Regions from separate parts of the Paenibacillus sp. J22P51 genome, predicted to be linked through region 3. Evidence: riboswitches for the same ligand, from Rfam matches in the RefSeq annotation. Region 3 holds a riboswitch; each other region holds the start of a gene.
The links. Region 3 has a riboswitch for cyclic di-AMP ahead of AC58QC_RS20705 (APC family permease). Riboswitches for the same ligand answer to the same signal wherever they lie in the genome.
Positions count from the first base shown of each region.

Region 1: it holds a riboswitch for cyclic di-AMP, as region 3 does, so the genes downstream of both, AC58QC_RS11880 (ABC transporter ATP-binding protein) here and AC58QC_RS20705 (APC family permease) in region 3, are expected to answer to the same signal.
Region 2: it holds a riboswitch for cyclic di-AMP, as region 3 does, so the genes downstream of both, AC58QC_RS23865 (C40 family peptidase) here and AC58QC_RS20705 (APC family permease) in region 3, are expected to answer to the same signal.
Region 4: it holds a riboswitch for cyclic di-AMP, as region 3 does, so the genes downstream of both, AC58QC_RS18930 (stalk domain-containing protein) here and AC58QC_RS20705 (APC family permease) in region 3, are expected to answer to the same signal.

Region 1 is NZ_JCAUAZ010000004.1:212,165-215,526, forward strand. Features, by position in the region: partial or broken gene AC58QC_RS11860 (alpha-L-rhamnosidase-related protein) at 1-235, shown strand, start outside; gene AC58QC_RS11865 (hypothetical protein) at 305-475, opposite strand; gene AC58QC_RS11870 (hypothetical protein) at 678-860, shown strand; gene AC58QC_RS11875 (antibiotic biosynthesis monooxygenase family protein) at 1,192-1,521, opposite strand; cyclic di-AMP (ydaO/yuaA leader) riboswitch at 1,809-1,973, shown strand; gene AC58QC_RS11880 (ABC transporter ATP-binding protein) at 2,088-2,972, shown strand; gene AC58QC_RS11885 (ABC transporter permease subunit) at 2,978-3,362, shown strand, end outside.
Region 2 is NZ_JCAUAZ010000014.1:25,446-28,807, forward strand. Features, by position in the region: gene AC58QC_RS23855 (M1 family metallopeptidase) at 1-690, shown strand, start outside; gene AC58QC_RS23860 (hypothetical protein) at 736-1,554, shown strand; cyclic di-AMP (ydaO/yuaA leader) riboswitch at 1,721-1,859, shown strand; gene AC58QC_RS23865 (C40 family peptidase) at 1,863-2,333, shown strand; gene AC58QC_RS23870 (MSMEG_1061 family FMN-dependent PPOX-type flavoprotein) at 2,494-3,105, shown strand; guanidine-I (ykkC/yxkD leader) riboswitch at 3,170-3,272, shown strand; gene AC58QC_RS23875 (DMT family transporter) at 3,358-3,362, shown strand, end outside.
Region 3 is NZ_JCAUAZ010000010.1:100,982-104,343, reverse strand. Features, by position in the region: gene AC58QC_RS20715 (polysaccharide deacetylase family protein) at 1-58, opposite strand, end outside; gene AC58QC_RS20710 (YqkE family protein) at 70-330, opposite strand; gene AC58QC_RS20705 (APC family permease) at 382-2,217, opposite strand; cyclic di-AMP (ydaO/yuaA leader) riboswitch at 2,318-2,469, opposite strand; gene AC58QC_RS20700 (GNAT family N-acetyltransferase) at 2,679-3,113, opposite strand; gene AC58QC_RS20695 (MFS transporter) at 3,297-3,362, shown strand, end outside.
Region 4 is NZ_JCAUAZ010000008.1:249,227-252,588, reverse strand. Features, by position in the region: gene AC58QC_RS18940 (molybdopterin molybdotransferase MoeA) at 1-383, shown strand, start outside; gene AC58QC_RS18935 (YjcZ family sporulation protein) at 757-861, opposite strand; gene AC58QC_RS18930 (stalk domain-containing protein) at 1,020-1,811, opposite strand; cyclic di-AMP (ydaO/yuaA leader) riboswitch at 1,816-1,967, opposite strand; gene AC58QC_RS18925 (PspA/IM30 family protein) at 2,122-2,778, shown strand; gene liaF (cell wall-active antibiotics response protein LiaF) at 2,910-3,362, shown strand, end outside.

The DNA of each region.
Region 1 (3,362 bases), on a different contig from region 3:
GTACCATTGGTATGTGGATAAATGCCTGCTGGATGAGCATTATGAGACGATGGTTCACTATGTTAATTATTTAGCGAGTAAAGCAAATCATCATGTTCTGAGCCATGGATTTGGAGATTGGGCAGATGCGGGTCCTAATCCACCTTTTGCGCAGAATACCCTGGTGATGGAGATGAAGAGAGTGATTGCACGGTCATTCGAATTCACTCTGGGAAGTATTAGGTTTGAAGTGTAGCTTGTTTCATTTTCGCTTAAAAGGCTGCTCTTCCCATCAGTAGTGAAGAGAAGAGCAGCCCCACAGAACTCAAATCTGATTTTTGGGAATACCATTTAAACTTGGGACGGAATCAGCGGCATTGCTGCTCGTTAGCGTTTGCTCTTCTTCGAGGAAACTGGCATTATTCTGCTGATTGTGTTTCTTATCTGCTCGGTTATCTTCACGGTCATACTTTGGATCAGCTTCATTTTTGGGCAACGTGTTCACCTCCATCGTCGTTAGTATGAGACGATGGTTTTCATTTTATCCCAGTTTCCGATTTAGAACTGGAGATCTTTTTACTTGGCAGTGTGTTCATTTTCCAACCTTTTTTAATCATTTGGTTAATGGCGTGAATAAGGTTGGAAAATAGCCTCATAATATAGCTGGAAGTCGATCTTGGAAAAGGAGGATAATTACGATGACATCAAATAGAGGACAGCAAGGAGCTCATGGCACTGGACAAATTGTTAAGCAATTGAACAATCAAGCAGAAGCCGCGGAGCAAATTCAAGGAATTAATAAGGTTGATCAAGAAATTAGTGCAGCCGCAAACGAACATAGTACAGAACTAGATGAAATAATCAATCTTGATAACAGCTAATCAAAGCCATCAAAAAAATAGGCTGACTCTGTATTCCAATTACTTGAGATAGGTGGGCTAAGATATGACAAACCAAAAAAAGAGTGTAAAATCAGCCAAACAAAGAAACCAAAAACCAAACCAAAACAGTAGTGAAAAAAGCGAAGGCAGACAATAAATAGTTGCTTTCAGAGACAAAGCGAAAGCCCGGGGGAAAGCATCCCCGGGCTTTTTCTACTAACTAATCTACATTCCTCGACGCTTCCACCAGAATGATGCGATTATGCAGTATTATACTCACGTACACGGAGATACCAACGTGATTGATGCGATTATGCAGCATTTTCCTTGGCTAGAGAGTGACTCTTTTGAAATTCGGAAAAGGCCTGTCTGCTTCAGGCAGCGACGAAAGGCTTACCATCTCGGCAACTTTCATCATGTTTTCCCAAATCGGCCATACTTTTGGGGATGTATGCGCTTTGTCCTTGGCCTCCTCGGATAACCACTCGAATATTTCAATAAGAGTGCCGTCTACAGATTGAAGCGTTACCGGCGGAAAATCCGTGATAAGCCCTTCTTCGCGAAGCATCGGGACGTGTCCTTTGACAATCTCGGCTAGCTCGGCTTCTTTACCCGGTTGGGGGCGGTACATGGCCATAGTAAACATACTTGAATTAGACATTAGAATCCTCCGTCAAAATGAAAATATAACCCATTTATTGGAGTAAGTATATCAGATGGATTCCATCGTTTCCAATTGATGTGATCGTCCTAGGCAGGCGACTTCACAAAGCCGTATTCCCTAAGGAGCATTAATAGGTAGCAAAGTATGGGATAATCAACGTCACCATTAAATGAATACGCTTTCATTGACTCCTGAAGTCAAATAAGCAAAAATTAAAGGCGAATCTAGGTTTTACATTCTATATAGAACGGCGTAAGATTCATTACGACAAGTTGATTTTTTGCAAAAAGAAACCACTTAATTCCCAATGGGAAACGGGGGAACCAACCGGAGCCATCCAAGTAACATATGGCTTCACGGGGTGAATCCTGATGCTCGCAAGCATTAGGTAGGACGCTCTCAAGTCCGAATCCGACAGCTAACCTCGTAAGTGCATTGAGAGAGAACCGCACCCTCGCCTTCTTATTCTGGAAGTCCGAGAGTAGAGATTCTCTACTCTTAGGGCTTCTTTTTGCTTGCCTTCAACCTGAAATTTTACATAAATTCCATAAGGGGGCTATACCATGCATGCCATTGAAATTAATAAATTGACCAAGACCTATGGGAATTCAAGAGGCATTACAGATGTTAGTTTTTCGATCGAGGAAGGAGAAATATTTGGTTTTATTGGACCGAATGGTGCTGGGAAATCAACAACGATTCGAACGCTGCTGTCTCTGATTTTTCCAACAAGCGGTAGTGCCAAAATTTTCGGGAAAGACTGCATTCAGTTTGCGCCTGAGATTAAGAAAGAAATCGGCTATTTACCGTCAGAAGTTTTTTATTATGACAACATGAAGGTGATCGACCTACTAAAGTATTCAGCCAGCTTCTACAAGAAGGATTGCACAAAAAGAATGAAAGAGCTAGCTGAAATTATGGATCTTGACGTTACGAAAAAAATCGATGATCTGTCTTTGGGAAACAAAAAGAAAGTGGGCATCGTTCAAGGGCTGCTGCACGATCCTAAGCTCATTATCCTTGATGAACCGACAAGTGGACTTGATCCGCTCATGCAGCAGAAGTTTTTCGAATTACTCGAACAACAGAATAAAAGGGGAGCTACGATTCTTTTTTCCTCTCATATATTGAGTGAAGTTCAGCGACTATGTGATCGAGTCGCGATAATAAAGGAAGGTAGGATTGTGACGGTTGAGAAGATCAGCACGTTAAAAGAAAACAATTTCAAGAGATTTAAAATTGATACGGCACAAGCGCTCGACCCTAATTTCTTCAAGATGACCGGGGTTAATGACATTGATGTCCAAGGCCTGACAACTAGCTTCTTATTTAAAGGCAACATTAATCAAGTGATGAGAAAAATTGCTGAAATTGAAATTGATAATCTTTGGATCGAAGAGCCTGATTTAGAGGAGATCTTTATGCACTACTATGAGAAGGAGGCTTAAGTGGAATGAATATTTTTCTTCATGAATTGAGAGCTTATCGGAAATCCACGATCACGTGGACGTGTTCCTTAATTGCTGTCATCGTCTTATTCCTATCCCTTTTTCCGTCTGTCTCTAAGGATTTCGCTGAATTTTCTTCGATATTAGAAGGGTATCCAGAAGGAGTCAGGAAAGCACTTGGTATTGAAATCGAGACCTTTGGAACCCTGTTAGGTTTCTATATGTACATCTTTATGTACATTACGCTTTGCGGAGCCATTCAAGCCATGGTTCTGGGAACGTCTATAGTCTCCAAGGAAGTTCGTGAGAAAACAGCAGACTTTCTTCTTACGAAGCCCGTAACGCGTACTAAAATTTTGACTTCCAAGCTATTAGCGGCAGTTGCTTCTT
Region 2 (3,362 bases), on a different contig from region 3:
GTCATGGAAGCTGAATATGGCGATGCGCCTAATTTGCCTGTCGAATCCAGCTACGTCACCTCACCAAATGGGCTGCAGAAGGACGCATGGGCCTACACAGGCCATGATCAATATGCGGAAAATGTGTACACACGCGGCAAGCTCGTACTGAAAGCGATTGAGCAGCAGGTCGGCACCAAAGTCATGGATAAAATTATGAAAACCTATTTCCAAAGATGGCAATTCAAGCATCCCTCGACGAAGGATTTCCAACAGGTTGTGGAGGATGTCAGCAAAACGAAATGGGATGATTTCTTCAATCAGTATGTGTACGGCGAGATGATGATGGATTATTCCGTCGCGAGTGTCAACGTTCGGCCTCAGGGCAGTAAGGGATCCGAGACTTACGAAAGCACGGTTCGCATTGTTAAGCATGGCGGCAACTCGCCGGAGGTGCCGATTCTGTTCCATTTTGCAGATGGCACAACGCTTGATAAAACATGGGATGGCAAGGAAGGCAGCATCGAATTCAAATTAACGCATACATCCCCTGTAGACTGGGTGCGAATCGATCCTAAGTACACGCTCATACTCGAAAATAAGCACATCAACAACTTCTATCAAACACATTTAAATACTAAGTGGCAAATTCGGTGGAATCTCGGCATTATTCAACTCCTGCAAGCCATATTCGGCTCAGTAGCCTGGTAAGGACTTGGCTTACTTCTTATGACAAACTCTGAGGAGGGACCCTCGTTGGCCACCTATATCAAATCCGGCTTCAGGGCAGCTATGGCGCAGCCTTTTGCCACCATTATTTTATTCCTATATCAAATGGGTTGGGGTATTCTCCTGTATAAGCTTGTGCAGGGAATACTCATCCCCCTCATGCATCGTTTCCCTGGCGCTGAGCAGCCCAAACAGGCATTGCAGATCTTTCTAGCTGAAGGCCAGTTTCAGTTACTCAAAACAGATCTTAGTTATTCTTATCTATGGTGGTTCGCTGCTCTCTTGTGTGCCCGCATGCTGCTAACCCCCCTCTTAAATGGTGGTGTTTTCTATTCACTAACACACGTTCACCAGAATGCTGGTTACCGTTTCTTTCGCGGGATGAAGCAGCTCTTGCTCCCTTTCCTGCTTGTGTATCTTATCCGGATCGCACTTACCCTGCTTCCACTCATCTGGATATTCCCCAAAGCCACTTATATTCTAGGGCATAGCACTTCCTACGAGCAGGTTGTTCTCAAGCTTCTGCCCTGGATTCTCAGCTTACTGGTCTACGGATTTCTCCTTCAGCTTCTGTTTATGTATGTCCAATTCGCGATCGCAGCCAAGTTAGGTATCACATCGACTGTCATCTCTTTCTTTCGACATTCGCTGCCGATTGTCGGACTTGCCATTACCCTTTTACTCTTTTCAGGACTATTGGCAGGGGTCACGGTCACCGCCACCTACCTGTGGGCAGGTCTAGCAGCGCTAATCATTTACCAGCTGTACCCCCTCTTCCACATTTTCATCCAAATCTGGGGTATTTCCTCCCAATATCAGCTTCTTTCTGCCAAAATATCCAATTAATATCCAGCAAAACAGCGAATAGGCAAACATTCTCCCCTTCTCATTGAGAAAGGGGCTTTTTTTTGTCTTTTTTCCGAACTATTTCACTTATTTTCAGCCTATTTTTCAAACATAAAAGAGGAATTTCATTTTTTATGACGAATAAAAAGGACTAGCATCAAAAACCAAATATTTCATGCCGAATTCCTCAGTTTATGGGGAAACGGGGGAACCACTCCGGGTGAATTGATCTTGCAAGACAGGGATCATAGGGAACCTTCAACCGAACCCTCCAGCTAACCTCGTAGGCACCGGAAGGAGACAAGCAGTTGAAGAAAGTTGTTGGTCTTGTATTTAGTCTTGTTTTGTTTTTGAGTGTTAGTGTAGGAAGCGTTTTCGCAGCATCCGATATGGATAAAGCGGTAGACGAGCTTGTAGGAACTCCTTACAGATGGGCAGGAACGACAACCAAAGGATTCGATTGCTCTGGTTTCACGTCCTACTTGTTCGGCGAGTTCGGCATCGATATTCCACACAGCTCCAAATCACAAAACGGCGAAGGCTACTGGGTTGACAAAAAGGATCTTCGTAAGGGCGATCTTGTATTTTTCAACACGGATGGCAGCGGTATCTCTCATGTAGGGATGTACCTCGGAGACGGTGAATTCGTTCACTCCGCTACGAATCAAGGTGTTGTTAAGAATAAGTTGAGCGAATCCTATTATGCGAAGCGATATGTATCCGCCAGACGAGTTCTGTGGGATGATATCTACAATCAACTAACTGCTGAATCCAAGTAATGTTCTCGGCACAGATTGAAGCCCTGCAAGCTTAGCTCGTAAGAGCGGCTTGCAGGGCTTCATTCATTTGAACGGGTGTATCGGCGTATACTAGAAAGTAAACAAGTTGAGTACACAAAGATTAGTAATAGCCCTGGGCTTTGAGGAAGGATTGGCTGGTATGGACACCACACAAAATAATACAACACCCCCATTTCCCGGTATTATACGATCCATCGACGAGATTAGAGCAGATATTGGGGAGCCGCATCCTGCGGTTCAACATAAGGTTATCAATCAAATCGACGAGCACGCACGTGCATTCATCGCAAAATCGCCTTTATTCTTCTTCTCTACGTCGAATGCGAATGGCTCGAGCGATGTGTCCCCCCGCGGGGATGCTGCAGGATTCGTACGGGTTTTGGATGAACGCCGCTTTATCTTCCCAGAAAGACTTGGCAATCGCCGACTAGACTCGATGCAAAATCTGCTAACCAACCCGGAAGTCGGCCTCCTGTTCATCATTCCAGGTGTTGAGATGGTACTCCGCGTCAATGGTCGCGCTTGGCTGACGAAGGACGAGGAACTGCTGTCGACTATGCAGCTGAACGGGAAGTCACCGATCGCCGCTGTCGGCGTCGAAGTACAAGAATGCTTCGTGCATTGCAGCCGCGCGCTCAAGCTGTCGAAGATTTGGGATCAAGCTACGTGGGTATCCGAGCAGGAACAGCCGGACGGAATGGATATGTTCCGTGCGCATGTCGCGTTGAACGGGATTGCTTTGGAGGAGTAAGGTAAAGAGCAATTATACAAAATGTGTAACTTGACATAATATGTTAGCCAGCCTATAATAACGGCATGTCGTTTTCTAGGGTTCCGCGGTGCGCAAACACCGGCTGGTCCAAGGGAAAACACACAGCGGATACGCTGTGGTCACGGAGGGAGAAAAGCCCGGGAGTCTATCGCAGCAGTGCGATATTCCCGGGCTTTTCTTTGTTTTTTTATGGGACTGGCGACATAATACCTACATGAAGGAGTGTTCATTATGGC
Region 3 (3,362 bases):
CCGATCCCACACACCCTGCAAGCGCTATCATCGCACTTAAAAATAAAAGGAGGCACATCGTGCGCCCCCTCATTTGTGTTTCCGCCAATCCAATTTACTTTTCTCCAGCTGATAAGCAAAATCATTTTCAAGGCGCTTCTCTTCCGCCTTGCGAGCCGCCTCTACCCTGGCCCTCTCTGCGTCCTTCTTTGCTTGCTCTTCCGCTTTCATCGCGTCAGCCTGGGCTTTGAGTCCTTCCAAAATTTCCGGACGCAGCAGATCCTTCAGGGTTGCTGGTTTATCTTGCACGCTAGCCGCAGCTGGCGTCATTTTAGCTTTCTTTTTCACCATAATAAGGTCACCTCGTCTACATGTTCTCCCTATTATTGTACACGTACACGTCTATTGGTGTAAATGATACGGCACTGTCGCAACAACGATATCCTTATCGGCTTGAAGCTTCGAGCGGATACGCGCAGCGGACTGATTATGGAGCAGACGGTGCCACCATTTTTTCGGCATGAATTGAGGGAGAATAACCATGATAGACTGCTTCTCTGATACGTGCGTGTCGATTCGGTCAATGAATTCAGCTAGCGGCTTCAGGATCGTTCTATACCGTGATTTGAACACAACCAGTCGAACACCTGGATCCCAGATCTGCCACTTCTCCTGCATCGATTCCTCATCTTCATCCGAGAAGGAGACATAGAAGGCGATAACGTTAGGCGAGAGTGACTTCGCATAGTTCAGCGATTGCTCTACAGCACGGTGAATCCCAGCCACGGGTACGATAATGACGGGTTCTTTGGTACAAACGCGGTCTTGTGTGATATCAATGCGCAGCTGGTTGGCTACGTCATCGTAATGGTGACTGATCTTCGTAATTAACCAGAGTAGAATCGGTGTCACGATAATGACGATCCAAGCACCCTCGCTAAATTTAGTCACAGAGAAAATGATAAGAACTGCAAAGGAGACGATGCCGCCAAGGCCGTTAATGATTAATTTGCCGATCCAGCCGGATACGCGCTCCTTTAACCATTTACGCACCAAACCCGCCTGAGCTAGTGTAAAAGATAAAAATACGCCGATCGCATAAAGCGGAATAAGTGCATCGGTCTTACCCTTAAAGCCAACCAGTAGAAAACTTGCCAGCACGCCAAGCGTGATGATGCCATAATGATACGAAAGTCGATCCCCACGGAATGAGAACATGCGCGGGAAGTTCTTGTCTTGGGCCATGATCGACGCCAAGATGGGGAAGCCATTAAAGCTCGTATTGGCCGCCAGCACTAGAATTAGCATTGTAGCGATTTGGGTCGCATAGTACATAACGCCACGGCCAAAAGCTTGCTCCGTCACCATCGACAGAACCGAAGTGTGCCCATTATGATCTGGGGCAATCCCATACCCTAAGGCGATCAGCGTTACACCGCCGAAGACGATCGCCAACAGGCCGCCTAAGGAGAGGAGCGTACGTTTGGCATTTTTGACTGATGGCGTTCGGAAATGCGGAACGGCATCGGAAATCGCTTCGATTCCCGTTACAGCTGAACAACCAGACGAGAATGCCTTAAGAAGTACGAATAAGGTTAATGAGTTCGTCGCTGCGCTTGGTGTGAAATCAATGGCATGCGTATTGAGTGAGCCCGTCATTAAATCGAAGATACCTTTACCCACTAACAATAGAATACAAAGGATGAAAAAGTACGTCGGAATCGCAAAAACTGTGCCTGATTCGGAAGTGCCTCGCAAATTAATCCAGACCATAATCCAAACCAGAAAGATGGTAAGCGGAACAATATACGGTACTGCAGAAGGAAAAGCCGAAGTAATCGCCTGCACACCTGCCGAGATCGAAACGGCCACGGTCAAGGTATAATCGATCAGCAGTGAGACACCTGTTAGTCGTCCCCATACCATTCCTAAATTTTCTTTGGTAACCATATAAGCGCCGCCACCCATAGGGTAGGCCTCAATCACTTGCCTATAGCTCAACACGAGCAATAAAATCAATGCGATGATCGAAATCGCAATCGGCAAGGAGAATGCAAATGCAGCAATCCCCACTGTTGCGAGTTCTAACAGAATTTGCTCCGTCCCATACGATACAGAAGATAAGGCATCAGAAGACAGGATGGGGAGCGCTTTCCAGACAGGCATTTTCTCCGACTCAATCTCACTCGACTTTAGCGGCTTACCAAACACAATTTTCTTCAATGAATCACTTGTCATTTCGTGGTCGTTCCTCCAATTAAAGCTAATCTCATAGATCTCATTTGTAAAATGGACGCAAAAAAACACAAGGATCGACCTTGTGTTTTAAACACATGTTCTCCTTTCTCACGATCGCTTACGAGGTTAGCTGCCGGGTTCGGGCCGCGAGAAATCTGCCCTAAAAGGTACATCATATCAGTACCATTATTCACCCCATGTTACTCGTGGTTCCCCCGCTTTTCTTAAAAGAAAATTAAGCGAAATATTCAACTGTTCATGTACGTGTTGAATACTACTCTCTTCTACCAACATAGTAAAGGTGGGAATAAACGTAAAAAGCTCTCTTCCACCTCGTGATTCCCCCAATAATTCGCTTACAATTACCTGATTCGTTGATTATCTTCCATTTTCGTAGGGACTCGAGGTATTTTGTGAAAAGTGGCGTGCTAGAACGAACATACCAGGTTAAAACGAAGTAATTAGTTGGAAATACTCCAGTTCATGGTGTAATTCACCCAATCCACGCGAGTTCCACCCCTTTTATCAAAAAACTGTTGTGCACGATGATTGTCCGGTGCGGTGATCCAAGACATGTAGGCATAGCCGTTTTCCTTGGAGTAGCTTTGGCATTCCCGGAACAAGTCTTCTTCCACAGTAGTTCCCCGAAATGGTTCGAGAAGGAACAGGTCGTTCATGATCGTAATGGGACTAGCCTTCATCGTACTCCATGCAAAATACAGAGTCGCAAAGCCAACGAGCTCGCCTTCTTTTACGGCAACAAACTGAATACCGCCTTGTTCCTGAAGTAAGGTACTGATCAGACGATGGATATCAGCGGACTCGGGCCGCGGCTTCTTATAAAAGCCTACAATATAGCCAACCATCAGCTCTTTTAATGCCTCCAAATCTTTCATTTCTGCCTTTCTTATCGTATGTTCCACTAGATTACCCCCCTGCATTTTATGAATAATAATACATTTTAACGAATAAATATTCAATCATCAACTAATTTTAACCATGGCCAATTCATTGACACACCGTAACCACCATGCTAAACTGTAACAAAATGTATTATAGTTTTAGATCGGATGGTGAAAATGTCAAACAACGCAATCACTTCTAATAAAGGAACTACGCACGCTCAATCAGAGTTACCTAGCCGC
Region 4 (3,362 bases), on a different contig from region 3:
CCATGCGGCCAGGCACGCCGACGAGTGCTGCGCTATGGAAGGGAAAGCTGTTAATGGCGCTGTCCGGTAATCCCGGGGCATCGTTCGTTGGCTTCGAGCTATTTGCTAAGCCCATTATTAACGCGATGCTGGGGAGCCAGCGTCCTGTGGCGGAAGAGTTTACAGCCTTTTTAGATGTTCCTTATGATAAACCGTCCGCCTATCCTCGCTATATAAGGGGGACAACACGCATCGAAGCAGGTACCTTATGGGTGAGACCAGCTGGCATTGATAAGTCGAGTATTATGGTGTCGATCAAGGATGCAGATTGCTTGATTTGGCTGCCAGCAGGTGGGCAAGGCTTTCAGCGTGGCCATATTGTGAAGGTCTATACAACGAGATAACGTAGTGAACTTATACTTTTATAAATAAAATGATATACGCTATATCATCAAATATTTGGCGCTAACAAGTAACCGTCTGTCAGGAGGGTCAGCTGTAGCGTCTTTTTTTGCAACTAGTTATAAATCGGCCATTGAGGGAGATAGGCTCGGAAACTCGTTTAACTCAGCAGTGGTGAATGTGAACTGGAAGGGGGAGCGCGCATCCCCCCCATGGAAGCGGGTACTTATCTTGGAGGTCATCTTAAGCAGATCCTGACACAACGAACAAGTGGTATCAATTTTAAATAAAAAGAAACCCGCCTGCTGAAGCTCTAAATGAGTGCTTCAGTAGGCGGGTCTATTTTCAATGTAGAAAGTTTAGCGGGACATGGTCCTAATAGAAAGTTGCAAGAATAATGACCAACAGCACATAAAGAACAAGAATAACGCCTACAGAATTTCCGTATCCTGGCGTTCCACAACTACCTACAGCTGACATAGTATCCCCTCCGGTTTTCAATTGATATGGGTAAAACACTATACATCATATGAAGGCGGGATATATGTTGATTGGACGAATGCCCTCTTTTCATCGGAACATTCACCTACGAAAAAAGCTGCACTTGAGTGAATTCTCAAGGCAGCTTTCTTCAATTACTAATTGGGAATTTGATACACTTTAATTTTCTGAATGCCAAAGCTTTGTAAGGATTTCCTTGAACCTGGAACAAAGATATCCATTCGCTTTCCTTTAATGGCCCCGCCGGTATCTGTCGCATACACGTACATACCGCCTGTAGGAAGCCCACCAAAAGAATAACCTTCAATATAAAGTTTCGTGCCAAGTGGAATTACGGATGGATCAACAGCAACTGTGCCGATCGCAAGTGGGTTGCCCATGTAATCAAAGGCTCCATAACCACCATTTTCAGAAGGATCTGCCGAATAAGCTGTGGACTCGAAAATTTCATAGTCTGGTGCATGATGTCCGCCATCTTTGTTTAAAATGGCTAAATTGCTGCTAGCATCCCACTGTACAGGAACCCCTGCAGCGGTGGAAAGAAAACGTAGCGGCACATAAACTCGCCCATTTTGAAACTGGGAAGCTCCCTCTAAGACCACGGGGGTATTATCGATGCTGGCTTCTTTTTCTCCGGATACCAAGGTAATCGTATGTTTGTTGTTATTTAATGTTACCTTAATTTGATTTCCTTCTTTTTGCCAGTTCACGGTATAACCAAGCTTCTCGGTTACGAACCGAAGTGGAACTTGGGTTGTGTGGTTGCCATCCAGAAATGGCTGTGCATCTGGGAAATGAATCAGGTCATCATTGACTTGCACTTTCACTTCCATTTCAGCTGCTTGAGCCGAAAATGGGGAAAGAAAGCCTCCTGCCAATACAGATAGTGAAATGGCAAGGCTAGTTAACCCTTTGGTAAGCTTATTCAATTGGTAATCCTCCTTCATGAGCCTTCGAGGTTAGTTGACGGGTTCGGGAAGAAGGTTCTCCCTAGTCTGCTCCAAGCCGAAGCAAATATTCACCCCAAGTATTTCGTCCCCCGTACCAGTGCCTTATTTATGCACCAGACTCGGCTTCAAATATTTTATCATCGCACGCAGGCTCGAACAACGACCAAATTATGGGTGAACACAAATATACTAGACTTAGGTCTAGGTTCAAAAACAGTCGATAGTCGGTTTTAGACTTTCTGAAATTGAGCTACGATAGGAGTATGATGAAGGGTGAGGGGCGATAGACATGAACAATAAGAATCGGGAAATTGATCCTACTAATATATTTGATCGAATTGGCAAAATGGCTGAAACCGTCTGGCAGGAGACCATTGGAAAAACGACGCCAGGCGTCTATGATGATGGCACCATTGCCAAGCTTGAGGAGCGCTATGAAGAAGCGCTTCAGGCAACGATTGCGCTGCGCAGTCACATCGCGCGAGCGGAAGAGATGGCGAAGCTGCGCGGCGAGCAGGCCGAGCTGGCGATGCGCGCCGGCGAAGAGGACCTCGCGCGGCTCGCGCTGCAAGAGAAGCTGCGCGAGGAAGCCGCTGGCGAGCACTACCGCGCGCAGTACGCGAGCAGCCAGGACTTGTGCCTGGCGCTCGCAGAGGAACTGCGCGAGCTGCGTGCCGGGCACGCAGCCGAGGATGGGCAGCCGCGTGGCGGGCTGCACGGCAAAGAGGCTCGCGACACATGGCGCGAGCTGGAGGTCACCGGCCGCGAGCTCGGCCGGGAAGCGCTGCAGGGGCTCCGCGTGGCGGGCCGCCTGTCGAAGGAGACGCTGAAGGAGGCCGGTGGCAACCTTCAGCATGAGCTGCGTTCGCTGCGCAGCAAGCTGCAGCATGAGTGGCAGCAAGAGCAGCGCTCGCGCGATGAGCGAGACCCGCGCGGCAGAAAATAGCCATGGATCGTGACCTCCACGGAAGCAAAGCCTTGCGGGATAAGGATTTGCATCTTGGAGGTCGTCCATTCTTATGGTATGCTAGGAATCGTATGAACGAAAGAGAAATGGCAGCAAGAGGAGGTGCATCGATGGGAGAAGATACGAAAAATAACCGCAGCCGGAATACAGCGCTTGTGCTGATTGGAGCCGGTGTTTTTTTGCTTCTGGATCATACCGTAGGTTTTTTTCCCATAATGGCCGTAATCCTTATATTGCTGGGCATTCATCGTGTTCGTTCACGTAAAGAACGCAAGGGTTATGTGCTGATGGGGATCGGTGCCGTCATTTTATTTGGTGATCATCTCACAATCGCTATTTCGGTTGTGTTGATTTCATTAGGTTTCTTTTTTATTCGATCCAAGCAGGTTCATAAAGATGAGACTTACACACAAAAGCAAAAGATCGTAGATAGCATACGTCTCGGCCGAGAGCCTTGGATTCTACGGAATACTTCGACATGGTACTTGGTGGGAGAAACGTATATTGATCTCTCGCTGGCGATTTTAGAACAAAAGGAAACAACAGTCATCCTACAGGGTGTT